Halioglobus japonicus: one gene and its partner. The protein of the gene in region 1 interacts with the protein of each later gene in a pairwise test. Links are inferred from orthologs where the notes say so. Each region holds a gene or a part of one and is shown on either strand. Other genes may lie near its edges. The genes, in order: recA and dprA.

Region 1 (10,941 bases):
GGTGGCTCTGTGGTAGCGGGTCATGTTCTCGATACTGCACTGGCTATGGCTGGCCGCTCACATAACAGCATCGACATGTTCGACATTTACAGTTGCTTCCCCTGTGCTGTCACTGCTATCAGCGACCACCTGCACTTGCCCGCAGACGGCTCCCTGCCTCTCACGCTTACCGGCGGCCTGCCCTTCTTTGGTGGCCCGGCAACAACTACAGCATGCACGGGCTGGCAGAAACCGTCTGGCAACTGCGCAAAGCGCCCGGGAAGTTTGCCTTGGTGCATGCCAATGGTGGCTTTCTTACCAAACATGCCACGGGCATATTTTCCGGTACTGCCAGTACGGTCGACTGGTCGGCAGCGAACACGAAGATAGGTTCTGAGTTTGCGCCCAAATGTGAACGCGCCACCCAACCCGACTCAGGCATTGTCGTCAGTTACTCCATCAACTTTCGCGGCGGCGCAGCCACGGATGTTACCGCGCTGGCAGAGACGCCATCAGGACAGCGCTTCGTATGCAGCAGCGCGCCCACCGACCAGGTGACAGTGCAACAGTCACTGAACGAGGAACTGGTTGGGAAAAGCATCAGCGTTCAGCCGGGAGAGCAGGATCACAGCCTGCACTACACCCTGAGCACGTGACCGTAGCGCAAGGTGAAACACAATAGCAGCTGACAATACACCTTCAATACGATTACGACCGGAGCGGGACATCATGAACATTCTCATCGTTGGCGGTACCGGCCTGACGGGGGCAACCACCGCCCGACACCTCAGCACCAAGGGCCACCAGATCACATTGATGTCGCGCTCAGCACCGTCCAACCCGGCGCTGGCTGAGTTTGCACATATTTGCGCTGACTATATCGACAGCAAGATAGACGTAGAATCGCTGCGTGGTTTCGACGCGCTGATCTTCGCAGCGGGTGCCGATATCCGTATGCTGCCCGAAGGTGAAGATCCCGCCGCCTTCTTCCATCGAGCCAATACGGAGGCTATTCCACGTTTCTTCAATTGCGCCAAGCATGCCGGTATCAAGCGAGCTGCCTACCTTGGCACTTACTACCCACAAGTAACCCCTGAGAAAATCGAAAGCGATAGCTACGTACAATCGCGCTATCGCGCAGACAAAGCCATTCGCGAAATGTCTGATGACGACTTTTCTGTATGCTCGGTCAATCCGCCCTTCATCATCGGTACGTTTCCAGGTGTTGTAGACGCACACCTTGCAGCAATGACCCAGTATGCCGCTGGATTGATCGAAGGCCTGACGCCGATTTCCCCGGACGGTGGGGTATTTCACATCACTGCACAGTCACTGGCAGAGGCACTGGAAGGAGCTCTACTGCGTGGAGTAGCCGGCAAGGCCTACCTGGTGGGGGATGAGTACTGGAGCTGGCAAGAATACATTGAAGCGTTCTGCCGCGAGGCTGGGAATGCCCAAACACTGGCTGTGAGCCGGGATGAGCACCCGCTACTGCCAGATATGATTATGTACGCGGGCCGCAATGCGGAGGTCAGGTATACGCCTGAAAATGCGCCTCTCGACTACTCAACTGGCAGTATTGCAGCTGCGATCGAAGCAGTAGTGGAAACGTATTTACCCAGGTAGCTGTAGCAGTTGGGAACAAGCTCGAAATGATGGCAACTCGGGCCTTTTTTAAGGCAAAAAAAACGGGGCACAGGGCCCCGTTTCTCAGCATCGCTATAGCTTAGAAGTTATAGCGGAATTTGACCGCTACATTGCTAGGCGCTTCGTAGAAAGCGTAGTAAGCCGTCGCTGCACCGCCGGTGAGGGTGGTAGACAGAGGCGCCTGGTTGCCGAAGGTCATGATCTCTTCGTCAGTCAGGTTCTCAGCAATCAAGGCCAAAGACCAAGTTCCATCAAGATCCTCGACCACGATGCGGCCGTTCAGCTTGACGAAAGAGTCCTGCTTCAGGTTGGGGTCCAGTGTGGGCGAGACGAAGTAGTCGTCGCTGTATGCCAGATCCAGACCGAAGGTCAGGCCGATGTTGTTGGTGATTTCAATATCGTAAGCACCGCCGAGGTTTGCAGTCAGCTCGGGAGCATACTCACGAGTGTCACCGGTGCGGTCACACAGGCCAGTTTCGGGGTTATCGGGTGTTTCACCGTAGTAACACTGGGAGATATCGAAGTTGTCGAATTCAAAGTCGAGATAACCCACCGCGCCGGTGAGATACAGCGAGTCGGTTGCCTGCCAGCGACCTTCCATTTCAATACCCTGAGTCGTGGCCGAACTTGCGTTGGTCACGTTGAAGCCCAGAACGCCGTCGAACTGGCTGGTTTGCAGATCGCTATACTCTGTGTAGTAGACAGCAACGTTCAGCTCGGCAGCGCCGTCTGCAAGGCTCATCTTGGCGCCAGCTTCATAACTCTCGGCAAACTCTTCTTCAAACTCAAAGTTGGTGTTCAGATTAGAACGCGCATCAAAGCCGCCGGCCTTAAAGCCTTCGGTGTAAGAAGCGTACAGCATGGTGTCGTTAGAGATGTCCCACTGGACATTCACAGCCGGAGTAAACTTTGACTCGCTCCGGGATGCAGCCAGGTTATGGCCCTCACCGTTGCCGGAGAACTGTTCGGAATCAATACCGAAACCAGCAAAGTAAACCAGAGGTGCAAAAGAGGTTCCATCAACGATGGGGAACGTTGTTTGATCGAACGGTCCGGTTTGGCCCTGCAGATCCACAACGTTCAAGTTCCGGGTACCTTCCTTATCTTCGTCGCTGTAGCGACCGCCAAGCGTCAAGCGAAGCGTATCGCTAATGTTCCAGGTGAACTGACCGAAGACTGACCATTGCTCACTAGACATGGTGTAGAGGCGAGTGTTGCCCGTACCGATGACCGGCGCAGCGGCTGGTACAGCGGCTGCCAAGATGCTGTTAGCGTCAATCGCGAGAAGCTCATCGTTATCTATATCATAGTCTGAGTAGTATGCACCCAGGATATAATCGATCGTGTTGCCCGTGGACGACGCGAAACGAAACTCCTGACTGAACTGCTCGTAATTCTCGTTGCCCGCGGTTTCAATAATCACTGCGCTTGTAAAGTCACAGTCACAGTTCTGGAAGTAGTCGTACTCGAGCGAGCTTGTCACCGAGGTCAGGGTGTGTTCGCCGATATCCCAGTCAATCGTCAGGGTGATGTTATCTACTTCAGTCTCGTCGGAGTCACCGTTGGACTGACGTTTAAAGTCCTGCTTGTCATCCAGAATCACCGCGCCGCCAGTGGCGGCCAGCAGGGCATCGGCATAGGTGGGCGGTCCACCTACGGGATTAATAATTTCGAGGAAACGACCTTCTGTGGTGAAGTCGGCGTTTTCAATCTTCAGATTAAACGAAAGATTGTCGGTTGCATCCCACTGAATGTTGGCTCGTATGATCTCGTGATCCAACTGGGACTCAGTCTGGTCCAGGAAGGTGTTGTCATAGTAACCATCCTCGTCGCGCTTCAAACCTGCCAGACGAATGGCAAATGTGTCGCCGATGGGGATGTTGACCGCACCCTGAACTTCATAGCCTTCCTGGTCGAAGTTATAAGACGCTTCAGCGAAGCCTTCTACAACATCGGTGGCAGCGCGGTTGGTCACGGCGCTGATCGCACCCGCGATAGCGTTTTTACCGAATAGGATAGGCTGCGGGCCGCGCAGGACTTCCACGCGGTTAACATCGAGGTAAGGCACGCGGGCCAACTGCGGACGGCCGTAGAATACGTCATCGACATACATACCAACCGATTGCTCAAACGCCGGGTTGATACCGGAGCTAATGCCGCGAATGGTCACGTTGGTGCCCAGACCGGTCTGGTTCATGCTCAGGTTGGGGACCCAGTCGGCCAGGTCGTTCAGGTTGGTGATACCACCATTGGAGATCTGTTCGCCACCGACCACATTCACCGAGATAGGTACGTCGGACAGGCTCTCAGAACGCTTCTGGGCAGTCACAATCACTTCTTCGAGCATGCCTTGCGCCATGACGTTTCCTGTCAGGGCCAGGGCGGGCACTGCTGCGATACTTGCGGCGAGTAAATTTTTGCGAAACTTCATTATATTACCTCTGCTTTGTTATGCATTTTTTACGGGGCTAACTACGGCAACACGGAGAAACCGGATTAGTTGTCCCTACTGCGACTGCGACAACCATAGCCCATCCCAGAGACTAAATCTATCCCTCAAGGCTGCACGTAACCCACTGATTTGTCAGATGAATAGTCAATATTCACCAATATTCACAATAAACTTTCAAAAAAGAACCAGTCCGCCAGTAGATACGCCATTCAATGCACTGACTTCGGATAGTGTCACGACTGGCACAGCGAACTATTTTTTGGGGAGAGGGGGAATAAAAAAGGCGCCGGGGCCGAGAGTGGGATTCGTGGAGCCCCGGCGCCTTGTGGGAACAATCAGCAGATCAGGTGAGCGGGATTACTCCTGCTCGGTACCCTCCTCGGCAGTCTCCTGTTCTGCCGCTTCGGGCTTACCTGTGTTCAGGGTTTGGGCGCGGATAGCGGACTCAATCTCGTTCGCCACCGCGGGGTTGTCTTCCAGGAACTTGGAAGCATTGGCCTTACCCTGACCAATCTTGTCGCCTTTGTAGGAGTACCAGGCGCCTGATTTATCCACCAGGTTGAGCTTTACACCCCAGTCGATGACTTCACCCATGTGGTAAATACCCTTGCCGTACATGATCTGGAACTCGGCCTGCTTAAAGGGCGGCGATACCTTGTTTTTCACCACCTTCACCCGGGTTTCGTTACCGACCACCTCGTCGCCGTCTTTCACTGCGCCAATGCGGCGGATGTCCAGACGTACAGAAGAGTAGAACTTCAGGGCGTTACCACCGGTGGTGGTTTCGGGGGAGCCGAACATCACACCGATCTTCATGCGAATCTGGTTAATAAAGATCACCAGGCAGTTGGTCTGCTTGATACTGGCGGTGAGCTTGCGCATGGCCTGGCTCAGCAGACGCGCCTGCAGGCCCACGTGGGAATCACCCATCTCACCTTCAATTTCAGCCTTGGGCGTCAGCGCCGCCACCGAGTCGACGACGAGTACATCCACTGCACCGGAGCGTACCAGCATCTCGGCCACTTCCAGGGCCTGCTCACCGGTATCCGGCTGGGACATGATCAGGTCGTCCATTTGCACGCCCAGTTTCTCGGCGTACACCGGATCCAGCGCGTGCTCGGCGTCGATAAACGCCGCGGTGCCGCCGGCCTTCTGGGCCTCGGCGATCACCTGCAGGGTGAGTGTGGTTTTACCGGAAGATTCCGGGCCATAAATTTCACAGATACGGCCCTTGGGCAGGCCGCCAATGCCGAGCGCGACATCCAGGCCCAGTGAGCCTGTGGAGATGGCGGGAATAGCCTCTCGCTCCTGCTCGCCCATGCGCATAACGGTACCCTTACCAAACTGGCGCTCAATCTGGGCCAGCGCTGCATCGAGTGCTTTTTCCTTATTTGCATCCATTGTTGTGCTCCCTTTACTCTTTTTAACCACTTTTTTCATGACATCCCACGTATTCAACAAAACAACTTACTTTCGAGCTCTGCCATCAGCGTCGTTACCCACATAACGTCATACAGCAAAACTACTGTATATATACTCAGTGCTTTGAAATTGAATTGCAACCCCCTCAGGCCACTAATTTCGGCCGGGGGAAATCACATGTCGCCATTTCAGGCAGGTAGGTAAACGCGGCTCAGGTGTCACCGGCAATGGATGAAGTGAATACCGTCACCCCCGGGGCTTTCAGGGCCTCGCAGAGCTCATAGGATTCGCTGATATCATGCAGGTCGATCAGGAGTATTGCCCCTCCTTCCCCGGCTGGGCCCGCCCAGCATACGCACATGCTGCCACGACAACAGTCCGTGCACTGTGAGAATGATCACTGCGGTAATCAACACCCCCAGCCCGACACTCATCTGCCCTTCGCTCAGTACGCCGTTGATCTCCAGAACATGCAGCACCAGCATACCCACCAACATCAGGCCAAACGCCATCAGCGTAAACTTGAGCTGGCGCCGCTGCAGCACCCGCCCGCTGGGGCCGTGATCAAACTTGCTGCCCTGGGTGATCAGGCAGGCCTGGTCGGGTGTGAGCACGCTCATACGGGCGTGGTCGAGGTTGAACTGCCGACCAAGCGCGGTGCGAGCCGCCCGCGCGGTATCGGTGTCGGGAAAGGTTGCCACCACCCGGGTGTGAAGTTCTTCTTCGAGCAGTGTGCCGTGGGTCATTGCCTCACCTCACTCTCGCCTATATTCGCCCGGCAGCACCGGGAGCCTCTGTACAGTATAGCCCCCGGACAGAACATGAACGCAGCCCGGGCATAGGATAGAGCTCCTGTCCTATACGCCCACTAGACGCTCGCCCAACGCGACTCTAGACTCGTCACCAAACACCATAACAACACAGGGGATAACGTACGTGGCTGACACTGGCTCAACGGCCCACACGCGCACCATTTTCGACGACTGGCGCTCCATCGCCGTGGCCATTTACATGGCGCTGGCAGGCTACACGGTCATGGTAGGAATTCCGGTGATCAGCACCGCCTGGGTGGAGTTACTCGGCTTCACCGAAGTACAGGTCGGCAGGATTGCCGGCGCCGATCTGGGCGGCTTTTCCCTCGGCGCGGTGCTCATGGCACCGCTGGTGGCCCGGGTCAACCGCCGGCTGCTGGTGCTCGGTGCCGCCGTGGTGGTGATTGCCGGCAATGCGTTGTGCACGGTGATGACCAGCTATGAGGAGACCCTGTGGCTGCGCGCCATTGCCGGGGCCGGCAGCGGGGCATTCACCGCCATTGCGGTGGCCACGCTGGCAGGCACCGCCAAACCCGCGCGCGCATTCAACCTGCTGTTGTTCGCCTTCGCCTTCTCCCAGGGCGGCGAGTTATGGCTGCTGCCGCAGCTGACGATGAACCAGATCTACCTGTTTTTCATCGGCACTTATGTGGTCGGCCTGCTGCTGTTGCCCTGGCTGCCACCACGCCCGGTGGAAAAACGCCTGCAACTGGAGACCTATATCGACGACGATGGCCAGCCACTACACAACGCCATTGAAATTCCCCGCTCGGTGCCCTGGCTGGTGCTGGCGGCGGTACTCTTCACCTATCTCAATATCGGCGCCTACTGGACGTATATCGAACTGGCGAGCGTTGCCTCCGAGGCCGACCCCGACTGGGTGGGCCAGATGTTGGTCTACACCTCGGTGTTCTCGGTCATTGGCTGTGCCTGTGCCACCCTGATCAGCAACCGCTTCGGTCTGGCGAGGCCGCTATTGGTCACCCTGGTTGCACAGGCCATTATCGTGGCCATGCTCGCCAACGGCATCAATAACATCAACGTGATGGTGAGCATGTTTGCCTTTAATTTCTGCTGGATATTTGTCGATGTGTACCAGTCGGCCACCATCGCCAATGTCGATCACACCGGCAAGTTCGCTGCGCTGATGCCTGGCGCCCAGGGCCTGGGGCAGATCATTGGCCCGAACATGGCCGCGTCGCTTCTCGCCGCCAATACGGGCTATGGCAGCGTGTTCATCATGTGTGCCATCGCGTCACTGATTGCCTTCGCCATCTACCTGTTTATGTACGTGCGGCTGCGCCGGGCCATCCCGGCGCTGGCCGACGCATCATAACGACATCATTGTTCAGGCCGGCAGCTCACCCACGGCCCGGTAGGCCTGGTCGATGGCTGTATGGGTATAGGCCTCAGCACCGGCATCGGTATTGGCAATGGTGATATTGCCAAAGGGCTGACGCGCAATTTCGTGGGGCGCCTGCCCGGGTGCAAAGTCGTCATCCCACAAATCCATGTACTCGTAGGCATAGCCATGGGGCCAGCGATTAACGGTAATCGCCAGAATATCCTCGGTCACATCAAAGCCCGCTGGCCCTAGCAGGCCATCGAGTACCGTACGCACCTCTCGCTCGTAATCGGCAAATTCCAACTCTAGCATGCGCTGCCGGGAGCCTCGTAATTGTGCCTTGAGATCGTAGGCGTCATCAGGCGGCGACAGTGTACCCGAGAAGCCTAATACCACCGGCTCATCCTCGGCGGCGCCCTGGGTATAGCCGCCGGTATCGATACCGCGCCACACATACATATCGCCATGCATACGCCCGGGGCAGCGCGCCCCCTCAATACCGAGTTTTTCCAGCGGTTTACTTGAGCGAATCAACACATTGGTCATCAGCATGGGAATTTTCACCTGATACTTAAGCGCTTCTTGCTGGGCTTCCGAAAGCGCCGGGACCAGATATGGAATCATGCTGTGGTACGTCGCCATCACACAGTGCCTGGCCTGGACGCGCAATGCTTCACCGCGCTTAACGTAAGTCACGGCCACGCCATCATCCTGATTCTGCACATTGGTGACCATGGCATTCAGGCGCAACCGCACAGGCGTTTCAGCACGATCCAACTTCGCATAGTCAAACCTGGCCATGGCGACATTCTCTGCGGTTGCCTGCGGGCTCACCTCTGGAATCAGCCGCTGTACCATCAGGCGGGCAATACTGGCGTTGCCGTCAGGAAACATGGCCACCGGGTATTGAAATGCTTCGCGGTTGAAGTCCCAGCCAACCATATTCCTGCCAGGCGCACCGGTGTCCATAGCTTCCGCCGCAGAAAGGGCCCGCAGTTCCACCCCCCAGGAGCTGTGCATGGTCGTGTCGAAAATACGCGTCACCTCCGGGCTAATGCCGCAATGCTTCTGCAGAAACTCCGGGTAACTGATGCTCTGCAGGAATGCGTAGCGAGCCTCGTCATCCAGGTCCGGCAAAACGTTGGTGCGCTCCGTGTAGAGGCGGCGCAAATCGGCCCTGGCTTCATCACCGAGCGGCAATTCGTCGATACAGTCCAGTGAATCTCCCAGCGCCCAGCCCTCTAGGGTGTAGTTGGTAACAAGTTTGTTTTCGCCGAACGTCGCCTCATCAAACCAGGCCGCATCGCCATTCTGAGGGTGGTCGCCGTAGGCGAAAGTGCGTTCGCGCAGCAGTGCCTGCATGTCGATGCCCAGGCTTTCGATCATGCCGCGGGCAACCTCGCTGTAACTCCAGTGCTCCATATTCTGGGTGCCACCCAGCGCCAGGCGCATAGGCCCACCCTGATGAAACTCGTTGCGCCGGGCATGGCCGCCAAAATCGTCATTGTTGTCCAACACCAGAATTCGCGCCTTGTCGCCAAAGCGCTGCCGATAGTAAAGCGCAGCTGCCAGTCCAGAGATGCCGGCGCCCACCACGATGAGGTCATAGCGTTCCTCCAGCGTTTTGGCGGCACCCATACGCGCCCCATCACGCAACGCGTGGGCAAGTTCAAACGATCCGGGTGCCGAGCCGCGCATCCCGGTCAGGGTAGGTGGATAATCGCTATCGGTTGCCTGGCCGGCAAACGCCAGCGTTGAACCGCCGAGCGACGCACCCGCGGCGAGCATGCTTACCCCCTGAACGAAATCGCGCCGGGTAATCGGTCGATGCATACCTAATTGGCTGTCTGTTTTTTTCACCACTCGCTCCTGCAGACGACAAGGCCTTATGATTGCGCGTTGACCGTACGCGTACCTCCTGACGTATAGGCGATGATCACGGCGCGGGCTTTTCCCGTTATCATGCCGTCAATCAACCAAGGACATCAATATGCCCAGATCATTCGATGCTGTCATCGTCGGCGGAGGACACAACGGTCTCACCACAGCCAACTACCTGGCCATGGGGGGCATGCGGGTGTGCGTGCTGGAGCAGCGCGATGTCGTCGGCGGCGCGGCCGTCAGCGAAGAGTTTCACCCAGGGTATCGCAATTCACTGGCCTCCTACGTGGTCAGCCTGCTGCGCCCGGAGGTGGTGCGCGATCTGGAATTGGAACGCTATGGTTACCAGCCTATCCTGCTGGAAAACTCTCTCTATCTCGACTCTGCCGGCGACTACCTGTTGCTCAATGGCGATGAACAACACGATCGCGCTGAGTACCAGCGCTTTTCCGATGTTGATTACGACGCCATGGAAGCCTTCGAGGAAAGCATCGATACCGTGGGCGGCCTACTCGCCAAGCAGTGGTTGAAAACACCGCCCAAAATCCATGGCGGCGGCCTGGGCGATTTGCTGGAGGCGCTTAAACTCGGGCTGGATGCCTATCGCCTCAGCGAAAATGAGCGCTGGCGCCTACTACAGTTCTTTATCGGTGCCCCCCAGAGCATTATCGACCGCTGGTTTGAGAGCCCCAAGGTAAAAGCGATGGTGGCAGCGCATATCATGCCGGCCAACTACGCCCCCCTCACCCAGCCGGGCGCGAGCCTGGCCATGCTCCACCACGCCGTCGGCGAGATCGCTGGACGCAAAGGCGCATGGGGTATTGTGCGCGGCGGCATGGGCGCGATTACCCAGGCCATGGCAGCCTCGGCCCGGGACAAGGGCGTTGAGATTCGCACCGGGGCAGCGGTTGAGAAAATACTCGTTGAAAACGGCGGCGCATGCGGAGTGCTGCTAGCCGATGGCGAGCGGATCAACGCCCCGGTCATCGCCGCTAATACCGACCCCAAACGCACGTTCCTCACACTGCTCGGTGAGGAGCACCTGCCAGACAGCTTCGGTCGCGATATAAAAGCGTTCCGCCAGGAATCGGCCTCACTGAGGATGAACCTTGCGCTGCGGGGCTTGCCGGAATTTGCCGCGCTGCCAGGCAGCGATGCCGGCCCGCAACATCGCGCCAGCATTACCCTGATCGAAAGCATGGAGCACCTGGACCAGGCGTATCGTTCATCCCGCGCGGGGATTCCCGCCGATCCCCCGATCATCGAGGCCATTATCCCCAGCACCATGGATGACAGTCTCACCGATGCGCCGGGCACCCATGTCATGAGCCTGCTGTGCAAATACATGCCCTATGATCTAGCTGACGGCGCCCACTGGGATGATCGCAAGCCACAGGTGGTAA
Region 2 (10,705 bases), 2.9 Mb from region 1 along the record:
CGCCCGCCATATCAGTTACATCAAATATTGTGTACGACAGGGTGATAGTGCGGATATCCCGCGGCAAATCCTGATCGACAATGAACTGCAGTGGCATTTCAGTCGCGGTATCACCGTTCAGAGGCTGCTGGTTAAAGCAGAAACACTCTGTTTTGTGAAAGTACTCGGCCGCACGGGCCGGCGAGACACTGGGAACCGCTTGGGCAACCATGGCTTCAGAGAGCGGGTTGCGGGCGTGAAACACCGTGTCGTTCACAGCACCAGGATGCACCTTCATCGCGTTCACGTCAGGACCAAATTCCCAGGGCATGCCCTCGTTATTGGTCGCCATGAACTGGATTGTCACGGTGCGGCTCTCGTCAACCTCGGCAACCACCGAAGTGTACGCCTGGGCGGACGTCTTGCCGTTAATGCCTAGGGCATCACACAGCGCGTCGTAGAGCGGCACCATCACCACAAAGACAAACGCAAACATGGCCACCGCTACCGCCACCAGCTTGATGACGGTATCGATGGCAGGATTGGCGCTTACCTTGATCACTTAACTCCCACCAATCAGTGCGCAGACGCTTCGATCTTGGGAGGTGTCTCGAACGTGTGGTAGGGCGCAGGTGTGGGCACAGTCCACTCCAGGCCTTCCGCACCGTCCCATACCTTCTCTTCAGAGGTGGGCTTGCCGGAGACAATAGTAGCGATCACGTTGTACAGGAACAGGATCTGCGAGGCACCGTAAATAAAGGCACCAATGGAAGACATCATGTTGAAGTCAGCAAACTGCAGAGCGTAGTCCGGAATACGACGCGGCATACCTGCCAGACCCACAAAGTGCTGCGGGAAGAAGGTCAGGTTAAAGCCGATGAAGGAAATCCAGAAGTGGGTCTTACCCATGGTTTCGTTGTACATCTTGCCGCACCACTTGGGCAGCCAGTAGTACACCGCAGCGGTCATGGAGAATACCGCACCCGCAACCATTACATAATGGAAGTGGGCGACCACGAAGTAGGAATCGTGGTACTGGAAGTCCGCCGGTGCAATAGACAACATCAGTCCGGTAAAGCCACCAATGGTGAACAGTACCAGGAAGCCGATGGAGAACAGCATCGGGGTTTCAAAGGTCAGTGCACCGCGCCACATGGTGGAGATCCAGTTAAAGACCTTCACACCCGTCGGTACCGCAATCAGCATGGTGGCGTACATGAAGAACAGCTCGCCTGCGATTGGCATACCCACGGTATACATGTGGTGCGCCCATACGATGAAGGACAGGAACGCAATCGACGCTGTGGCGTACACCATGGAGTCATAACCGAACAGCGGCTTGCGGGAGAACGCAGGGATAATCTGCGAAACCACACCGAATGCCGGCAGGATAATGATGTATACCTCAGGGTGACCGAAGAACCAGAACACGTGCTGGAACAGTACCGGGTCACCGCCGCCGGCAGCCGAGAAGAAGCTGGTGCCAAAGTGGATATCCATCAACATCATGGTGACCGCACCGGCCAGTACCGGCATTACCGCCACCAGCAGGAAGGCGGTGATCAACCAGGTCCAGACGAATAGCGGCATCTTCATGTAGGTCATACCGGGCGCGCGCATGTTCATCACCGTGGCGATGATGTTGATCGAGCCCATAATGGACGACAGACCCAGTACGTGGACTGAGAAAATGAAGATAGTCACTGACGGCGGCGCGTAAGTGGTCGACAGCGGAGCGTAGAACGTCCAACCGAAAGCGGGCGCGCCGCCTTCCATGAACAGAGTCGATGCCAGCAGCAGGAATGCGGGTGGCAGGATCCAGAAACTCCAGTTATTCATCCGTGGCAGAGCCATGTCCGGCGCCCCGATCATCATCGGGATCATCCAGTTAGCCAGGCCAACGAAGGAGGGCATAATCGCCCCGAATACCATGACCAGACCGTGCATGGTGGTCATCTGGTTAAAAAATGCCGGATCTACCAGCTGCATGCCGGGCTGGAACAGCTCGGCACGAATAACCATGGCAAAAAAGCCGCCAAGCAGGAACATGGCGAACGAGAACCACAGGTACATGGTTCCAATGTCTTTATGGTTGGTGGTAAAGAGCCACCGAGAAATGCCCTTGGCGGGGCCGTGATGATGATCTCCCATCGCTAAATCCTCCGCTTAGCCTTTCTTGTGGTTAAAGACATCAATGGGCTGAACCATGTCGCCCATATTGTTGCCGAATGCGTTGCGCTGGTAAGTGATAACAGCGGCCATATCGACATCGTTCAGCTGCGGGCCAAAGGCCTGCATCGCGGTGCCGGGCACGCCGTTAATGCCCACATCGAGGTGGCCACCCAGTTCACCGGTGGCAATGGGGCTGCCGGCAATCGCCGTACCCACGCCGCCTTCACCGGCAGCACCGTGGCACGCCAGACAGTTGCGATCATAAACCGCTTTGCCTTGCTCCATCAGCTCATCGAGCGTAAAGGTCTTGGCCATCAGCTCTTTGATCTGGGCCGCTTCGGTCTGCTTGCCACCGAGCCACTCGGCGTATTCTTCTTTGCTCACCACATTGACCACAATCGGCATAAAGCCGTGGTCTTTACCACACAGCTCAGCACACTGGCCGCGGTAAACACCTTCAACAGAGGTCTTGGTCCATGCTTCGTTGATAAAGCCGGGGATCGCATCGCGCTTCACTGCAAGCTCAGGAACCCACCAGGAGTGGATCACGTCGTTGGCAGTTACCAGGAAACGCACCTTGGTATCGGTGGGCAACACCAGCGGCTCATCCACTTCCAGGAGGTAGTGCTGGCCTTTGTCTTCGCTGTTGTAGATCTCGCCCTGGCTGGTGCGAAGGTTGGAGAAGAAGCTGACGTTCTCGCCCTCTTCATTCAGGTATTCGTATTTCCACTTCCACTGGTAGCCCGTGACGATGACGTCCATTTCAGCTTCATCGTTGTCATAGATTTCGAGCAGCGTTGACGTTGCCGGGAACGCCATACCAATGAGGATAAAGAACGGAATCACGGTCCACGCGATCTCTACCTTGGTGCTCTCGTGGAAGGTGGCCGGTTCGTGGCCCCTGGATTTGCGGTGGGCGTAGATGGAATAAAACATTACCCCGAACACCCCGATACCGATGATTGTACAGATACCGAGGATGATCATATGCAGGTTGTAGATCTGCGCGCCCACATCAGTGACACCCGGTGACATGTTGACTTCATTCATGTCGCCGTGAGCCGCAAGGACAGCGGAGCTAAACAACACAAGCACAGGACCAAGCGCGAGCCTGAACAGCCGCTTCGCGATACAACACATTTCCCGTGTCTCCATTGTAGTTTATCTATTTATAAGTACTTCCCATCAACTGGCTTTTGTTAATAGCCCCTCGCATTGCCTACCACCTCGCGGGCCGTTTTAAGCACAAACGACGTCGCCTCCAGGCAAACCTTGGGGAGGTTGCCCGATGCAAAGACAGGGTACGGAATTACCAGCTGACTTCGTTCTGCCCATGGTGCGACAATTAGACGCAGGACAGAAACGCTCAGAGTATAACCATATTGGTCGCCAAATCCCAAGGCTTTCCTGGCCGCCCAGAGCGGCAAACTTCCACAAATCAAAGGCATAGCGGCCAAAACTTGAGGCAGGTTTAACCAGATATGACGTCACACCGGACGCTGGATCGCAAAATCTGGGATATCGCCTGGCCGGCCATTCTTTCGAATATTTCCATTCCGCTGTTGGGATTGGTGGATTCAGCGATTCTAGGTCACCTGGACAACAGCCAATATCTGGGGGCCGTTGCGGTTGGCGCGGCGATCCTGTCCTTCCTGTACTGGGGCTTCTCGTTTCTGCGCATGGGCACCACCGGCCCCGTGGCTCTGGCAGAGGGCGCCGGCAACCATCATGATTCCTTTTTGGTACTTTTTCGTTCCAGCGCCATCGCACTGGTGATAGCAGCAGGGGTACTGCTGTTCCATGCCCCGTTACTTGCACTGGGCATGGGCATGATGGCGCCCGCGCCTGAGCTGGCGCCTCTGACCGATAGCTACATGAACATTCGTATCCTCAGCGCACCAGCGGTACTTCTGACCTATACCGTGGTGGGCTGGTGCATTGGCCGTCAGGATACCCGCTGGCCGCTACTTATTGTGGTCGCCACCAACCTTACCAATATCGCCCTGGATTTCCTGTTCGTTATGGGGCTTGGGCTCAACAGCGATGGGGCCGCAATGGCGACCGTAATCGCCGAATACCTGGGTTGTACCCTTGCCCTGTATACGGTGTGGCGACATCGGCACCAGCTGAATACTCAAGCTGTTATGAGAGATATGAAGATTGTGAGCGCTTACAGCCTAATTTTGAGCAGTAACCGCTACCTGTTCGTCCGAACCATTTGCCTGCTGTTCAGTTTCGCGTTCTTCACTGCCGCCGGCGAAAACTTTGGCACCGATACCCTGGCCGCCAACACCCTGATGATCCAACTGCTGCTGATTGGCGCCTACGGGATGGACGGCTTCGCCTATGCTGCCGAGGGGCTCACCGGCAATCGCCTGGGGGCGGGCGACCTGCCCGGTTTCTACCGGGTTGTGGCGCGCTGCACGCTCTGGACCGCGGTGTCGGCGGGCACTGTCAGTGTCGCCCTGGTGCTGTTTGAGGCTCCCCTGCTGAATGCGCTGACCAGCCTTGATTCCGTAAAAGAACTCATAGGCCAATATTACCCCTGGCTGGTGGTCCTGCCGCTGCTGGCGGCGCCCAGCTATCTGTTGGACGGGGTATTTATTGGCAGCGCCCAGACCCGCCACATGATGACCACCATGCTGATCTCGACCCTGGGTGTCTACCTGCCGCTGTGGTACCTGACCACCGGCTGGGGCAACCACGGCCTGTGGCTGTCCTTCGCCGCCTTCAACCTGGCGCGGGGCATTACGCTGTATGCCTGCTATCGCCAGGTGTCACAGCGACAGGCCTGGCAGGCCGCCGTACATTAGCAAATCCCCCAGCTTGTACTAGCCTTTGCTGTTACCGCAGGCAGATGATCCTTATCGGACGGCGACATGAGCACAACCGATATCCGGGAGAGCATCAACCGTGCGCTGGACCATGAATCGCGCACTCATGACTTGCGCCACACACTGGAACGGCGCCTTCCGGACTTGCACGCCAAACTAGAGCTCCCGACCGAAGAACCGGCCGAGGCGTTGCTCGCCTTTGTTATCGATTACGTGGAGAGTGTGCCAGGCTGCCTGAGCCTGGTGACCGCGGTGAGTAAGCAATTTGGCTTTTTCGATTACGCGGCGCCCTTTCTGCACATTGCCGAGGACTACTTCCTGAGCCCGCCAGAGGAACTACCGCAGGCTGGCGGGCTGGAGGCGCTGCTCGACGAAGCCTTCCTGGCGCACCGACTGCTGGAAGAGGTGAATGATCACCATTTCCGCCACGTACAGCGGCCGCTGCTGCCCCTGGACATGACCGAAGCCAACCTCATCGTCCACCACCTGCTCGGAGACGAGTTCGCCACGCGCCTGGAGCAGCTGGTGCAATACGCCGCCGCGCAACTGCTGGAGCGGGAGCATGTCTGGGAAAAGGTCAAGGCGCTACCCGGCACGGACGCACCAACACCGCCGATAGCCAGCAGCGAGACGCTGACCGGTTCACCCCAGCAAATACGCCTGCGCCTGGCCGGTTAATCGTCTGTTTTGGCGGGATCTACCAGGGTTACCACCTGCGCGGGAGTCTCCACGCGTCGCGCCGCAGCCCGGCTGACGCGCGTGGGCAGTTCCGACGGGGAGGGCGGTGCCTCGGGGCGGGCCTCGCTGAAATCGCAGGCCACACATTCACGCTGGTTACTGTCCATGTCGACCACGATTTTGTCCATCGCTCCACAGCGGGGGCAGACCGCTCCGGCAATAAAACGTCGACGGGTATGATCGGATGACATAATGCGTGCTCTCTGATGCTGGCCAATGAGGCCGGGGCTGGCTATTGTAGCAGCCCACCGACCCAGCGAGACCCTCCATGCAACATTACACCGCGACAAGCCTGCGTACTTTCAAGGACATGACACCTACGGTGGGCGAGCGCGTACTGATCGACCCATCGGCGGTCGTCCTCGGCGACGTGGTACTGGGCGACGATGTATCAGTCTGGCCCCAGGTGGCGATACGCGGCGACATGCATCGCATTCGCATTGGTGCCCGCACAAGTGTTCAGGATGGCTGCGTGCTACACATTACCCACGCCGGCCCCTATAACCCGGACGGCTGGCCGCTATTAATCGGTGAAGAAGTCACCATTGGGCACAATGCAACACTGCACGGCTGCACAATTGGCAACCGGGTGCTGGTCGGCATGGGTGCCACCGTCATGGATGGTGCAATCGTTGAGGACGACGTAGTGATCGCCGCTGGCGCGCTGGTGACTCCCGGCAAGACCCTCAGGTCAGGCTATCTGTATGCAGGCAGCCCGGCCCGGGAAATGCGCGCCCTGAGCGAGAAAGAAATGACCTATTTCAGTTACAGCGCCAATAACTACGTCAAGCTTAAAGACGAGCACATTGACGAGTTGGAGCGAGGCTAGGCAGCCTCCATCGCCAGACGCAATTCGGAAATCACCGACTGGGTCTCAGGCCGCACGCGGCGCCAGATGTAAAACGACTCAGCCGCCTGCTCAACCAACATTCCCAAACCATCCGCCACTGCCCAGGCCGCGTGGTGCGCCGCCCAGCGCATAAACGGGGTAGGTTCATTGCCGTACACCATGTCGTAACAGCAGCTGTGTTCTGTGAGCAGGCCAGCGGGGAGATCGGGCGCCTCGCCGGACAGGCCGGCACTGCTGGCGTTAATGACCAGATCAAACTGACGCTCATCAATCAGATCGTATCCACCCCCTTCAATCGCGCCCAGATCACTGAATTCCTCTGCAAGCTGGGTCGCCCTGGCAGCCGTTCGATTGACCACCAGCAATGACTTGGGGCGCTCTCGCATCAGCGGCGCCAACACACCACGCACCGCACCGCCGGCACCGATAATGAGGACACGCATGCCCTGAACCATCCACCCGAGATTGGCGACCATGTCGCGCACAATACCGACACCATCGGTATTGTCGCCCTCGATCGCGCCATCCTCAGCGACCGACAGGGTGTTGACGGCACCGGCACGGCGCGCACGGTCGCTGAGCCGGTCAGCGAGCGCAAAGGCTTCCTGCTTGAAGGGCACGGTGACGTTCAGGCCCGGCCACCTTCGCTGAAGAAGGCCCGGGTTGCGCGCTCGAAATCGTCCTCTTCTACTCGCACGGCGCGGTACTGAAGGCGGTGATCACACTGGCCAGCAAAGGCCGTATGGATCGCCGGTGACTTACTCTGTTTGATGGGGTTGCCGAATACGGCGTATTTATCCATATCAGCCATGGGCAACATCCCCCAACCAGTCGCGATCCTGCAGATAAAACTCCGTGAGCTCTGCTTCAGGGCTACCCGGTTCGGGCCGGTAATCGTACTCCCAGCGAACCAGCGGTGGCAGTGACATCAGGATAGCTTCCGTACGCCCGTCTGACTGCAGGCCGAATAAGGTCCCGCGATCAAAGACCAGATTAAACTCGACATAGCGGCCGCGGCGGTACAGCTGGAACTCGCGCTCGCGCTCACCATAAGGGGTATCTTTGCGTCGGCCTACGATAGGCCGGTAGGCTGGCACAAAGGAATCGCCGATGGCGCGCATAAACGCAAAGCTGGTGTCGAAGTCCCACTCGTTGAGGTCGTCGTAAAACAGCCCGCCAACGCCCCGCGGTTCGCGCCGGTGCTTGAGGTAAAAATACTCGTCACACCATTTTTTAAAGCGTGGATACACATCCTCACCAAAGGGTGCGCAGGCATCGGCGGCCACCTGGTGCCAGGCTATGCAGTCGTCGACATTGCCGTAGTAAGGTGTGAGATCATAGCCGCCGCCAAACCACCATACGGGCTCCTCGCCATCCTTCTCGGCCACAAACATGCGCACATTGGCATGGGATGTGGGTACGTAGGGATTGCGCGGATGTATGACCAGCGACACGCCCATCGCCTGGTAACTGCGACCAGCCAGCTCAGGCCTGGAGGCACTGGCAGACGCCGGTAGCTCGGCTCCCATAACATGCGAAAAGTTCACCCCCGCTTTTTCAAACACGGCCCCATCGCTGAGGACCCTGCTGCGACCACCGCCGCCTTCGGGCCGCTCCCATTCATCGACAATGAAGTCCGCAGCGCCGTCTTCCTCAGCGAGCGCGGAGCAAATGGATGCCTGAAGGGAGAGAAGGTAGGCCTTGACCTGTTCTACTTGCATGGGGTGCTTTCCTTGCCCGGTGTTGCGGTGCTGCATTATACGCAGGGCGACCGGCGAACAATAGGCAATCAGGCGCGGATAATATTGCCCGCCAGGTCGCGGATCTGGCTGGGCCGGCCGCTGCCGCCCAGCTCACCCGGCACAATGTGCACTGCGCTGTCGCCAAAGTAGGCGCGGACCTGTCCAGCGTTCATGGCTGGATCAGCCCCCGCGGGATTGGCAGATGTGGACACCAGCGGCCCGCTAAAGGCATCGCAGAGCTGGGCTACGCCCGGGTGATCACTCACCCGGACTGCCACGGTTGCGTGGCTACCGCAGACCCAGCTCGGCACCCGGCCCCATGGGGCACCAGCCAGGTATTGGGCCCCGGCCATGAAGCGTGTAGCAGAGCGCGCTGCTCGGGGGCCAGATCACTCAGCAGGAACTCCAGCTGAGCCTCCGCGGCGGCCACCAGTATCAGGCCCTTTTCCACGGGACGTTGCTTGAGGTCGAGAATCTGCTGCACCGCAGGCTCTGATCCAGGGTCCGCTGAAAGCCCCCAGACCGCTTCGGTCGGACAGGCAATGACGGCCCCGGACTGCAGCGCATTCAGGGCAGATGCCAGCTCAGGCTTGGATAGGGGCTTGCTCACGGGTGGGCCTTTGCATCTGGTGGGAACCCCGCGAAACTAACCAACACGCCGTCGCTTGGCAAGGGGTCAGTCGGGCGCTCCGCGGACAAATCCGCCACCAGCACGGCTAATGGCGCCGCAAAGCTCCAGCCGGGACAGTTCTGCCACCACCTCCGCCACCGGATAGCCGCTGGCCGTCACCAGGTCATCCAGATTCACCGACTCACAGCCAAGGTAGCGCAACAACCAGGACTGAGCAGCGGCGGGTGGAGCCCGGTCTGCGAGCAAATCCAGCTGCAGCCCATGCATGGCGCCCAACTCCTCCAGTATGTCGTCTACCCGGGTGACCATTTTGGCCCCGTCACGCAATAGCTTCAGGCAGCCAGCGCCACCACTATGGGCGGGCGACCAGGGCAGTGCAAAAACCTCGCGCCCCTGTTCAACCGCCGTTTGGGCGGTAATCAGCGAGCCGCTGGGCAGGGCGGCTTCCACCACCAGTGTCCCCAGGCTCATGCCACTAATGATGCGATTGCGGCGCGGAAAGTTCTCCCGTCGTGGGGCGACCCCGGGCGGATATTCGCTGACCAGACAGCCCGCTGCGAGGATCTCATCGGCCAGGGCGCGATGCCGGGCAGGGTAGATTCGGTCAATGCCCGACCCCATTACCGCCACGGTTTTTCCCCCGCCATCCAGCGCGCCCTGATGGGCAGCCCCGTCGATGCCGCAGGCCAGGCCACTGCAAATATGCATGCCTGCGCCCACCGCAGCGCTGGCAATGCTCGCCGCCAGCTTGAGGCCGGTGACCGTGGCATTGCGGGCACCCACTACCGCCAGGAACGGCACCCGCAGCACGGCCGGATCACCGCGCACATAGAGGAGCGGCGGCGGGTCAGGAATTTCGCGCAACAGGGGCGGATAGTTGTCGTCGGCAATGGACAACACGTGAGCGTGAACCGCATGAAGTGCGGCACGCAGAGGATCTTCAACGTTCACAACATCGTCCTTGACGTAATGTCGGTTGGTTTATGGCGGGGGAGGGCTGCTCCCCGGGAGCGGCCTCCTGCCGCCCGAATCATTGCCTCAGGGGTTCTTGACCTTGTCCAGAACCTTCAGCACGCGATTGGATTTGAGGACAATGGCATAGCTGGCCTTGTCAAATACCTCAAACACCATCGCCAATCCCGCCCGGGAATCGGGCAGACGGACATTTTCCTGGGCGACTTTATCGAATACCAGTTCGCCGGTCTGGTAAATCGCCAGTACGTGGCCGACTTCAAGGCCGTCGCGCTCACCCTTGTTCAACACCACGATGTCGGTAGTGCCAATCTGGGTGACGCCACCGTCCACAGCGACCATGTAACCATCTTTGATCTCGACTTCCGGTGCGCGCGGCTGGAACGTAGCGTCCAGCACCTTTTCTTCCAGCGGCAGCAGCCGGTCGCCATTGCGCACTTCTTCGGTCACGCGATTGATGCGCAACTCGGTGACCCGCACGTCGTTGCTGGACAGCAGCTTGGCGCCGCCAATATCCATGGCCTGATAGCCGAGCAATTCTTCGGTAAAGGGGTCGCGATAGGTGTCACCGGCACGATAAATTCCGTAGGCGCGTTCGCCTTCAGGGAAGTAGCCGCGGCCATAAATGATGTCGCCGGGCGTGCTCAGCAAATGCCCCTGGTCACCGGAGACGACATAGGCAGATTGATTCAGCTCATCAGCACTGACAACCCGATGGCGGGCGAGGAAAGCGCCAATTTCATCCAGCGGAATCACGGGAATTGCCAGGTCCAGTGGCGAAACCCGC

What was found.
Region 2: the proteins of recA (region 1) and dprA interact in binary tests that used the Bacillus subtilis proteins (3 or more experiments, as listed by UniProt). The link is inferred for Halioglobus japonicus from one-to-one orthologs.

What each region holds. Positions count from the first base shown.
Region 1 is NZ_CP019450.1:3,465,839-3,476,779, forward strand. The notes cover bases 3,458-6,454. They hold recA (recombinase RecA), read right to left. Parts: upstream 5,480-6,454; coding sequence 4,436-5,479; downstream 3,458-4,435. Other genes in these bases: BST95_RS16320 (TonB-dependent receptor), read right to left, coding at 3,458-4,057; BST95_RS16330 (hypothetical protein), read right to left, coding at 5,797-6,246; BST95_RS16335 (MFS transporter), read left to right, coding at 6,437-6,454. Outside these bases: BST95_RS16310 (hypothetical protein), read left to right, coding at 1-369; BST95_RS16315 (NAD-dependent epimerase/dehydratase family protein), read left to right, coding at 709-1,605; more of BST95_RS16320, read right to left, coding at 1,706-3,457; more of BST95_RS16335, read left to right, coding at 6,455-7,648; BST95_RS16340 (FAD-dependent oxidoreductase), read right to left, coding at 7,661-9,517; BST95_RS16345 (phytoene desaturase family protein), read left to right, coding at 9,648-10,941. UniProt on the Bacillus subtilis protein: Multifunctional protein involved in homologous recombination, DNA repair and competence.
Region 2 is NZ_CP019450.1:563,979-574,683, forward strand. The notes cover bases 7,945-10,705. They hold dprA (DNA-processing protein DprA), read right to left. Parts: upstream 9,898-10,705; coding sequence 8,992-9,897; downstream 7,945-8,991. Other genes in these bases: hemF (oxygen-dependent coproporphyrinogen oxidase), read right to left, coding at 7,945-8,294; BST95_RS02765 (LysM peptidoglycan-binding domain-containing protein), read right to left, coding at 9,985-10,705. Also shown: BST95_RS02710 (cytochrome c oxidase assembly protein), read right to left, coding at 1-541; ctaD (cytochrome c oxidase subunit I), read right to left, coding at 556-2,130; coxB (cytochrome c oxidase subunit II), read right to left, coding at 2,146-3,291; BST95_RS02725 (MATE family efflux transporter), read left to right, coding at 3,633-4,964; BST95_RS02730 (hypothetical protein), read left to right, coding at 5,031-5,663; BST95_RS02735 (YheV family putative zinc ribbon protein), read right to left, coding at 5,660-5,914; BST95_RS02740 (gamma carbonic anhydrase family protein), read left to right, coding at 5,992-6,552; aroE (shikimate dehydrogenase), read right to left, coding at 6,549-7,193; more of hemF, read right to left, coding at 7,377-7,944. UniProt on the Bacillus subtilis protein: Protein that helps load RecA onto ssDNA during transformation. Binds cooperatively to circular ssDNA, is able to bridge different segments of DNA. Favors the loading of RecA onto SsbA- or SsbB-coated ssDNA and formation of RecA-DNA filaments.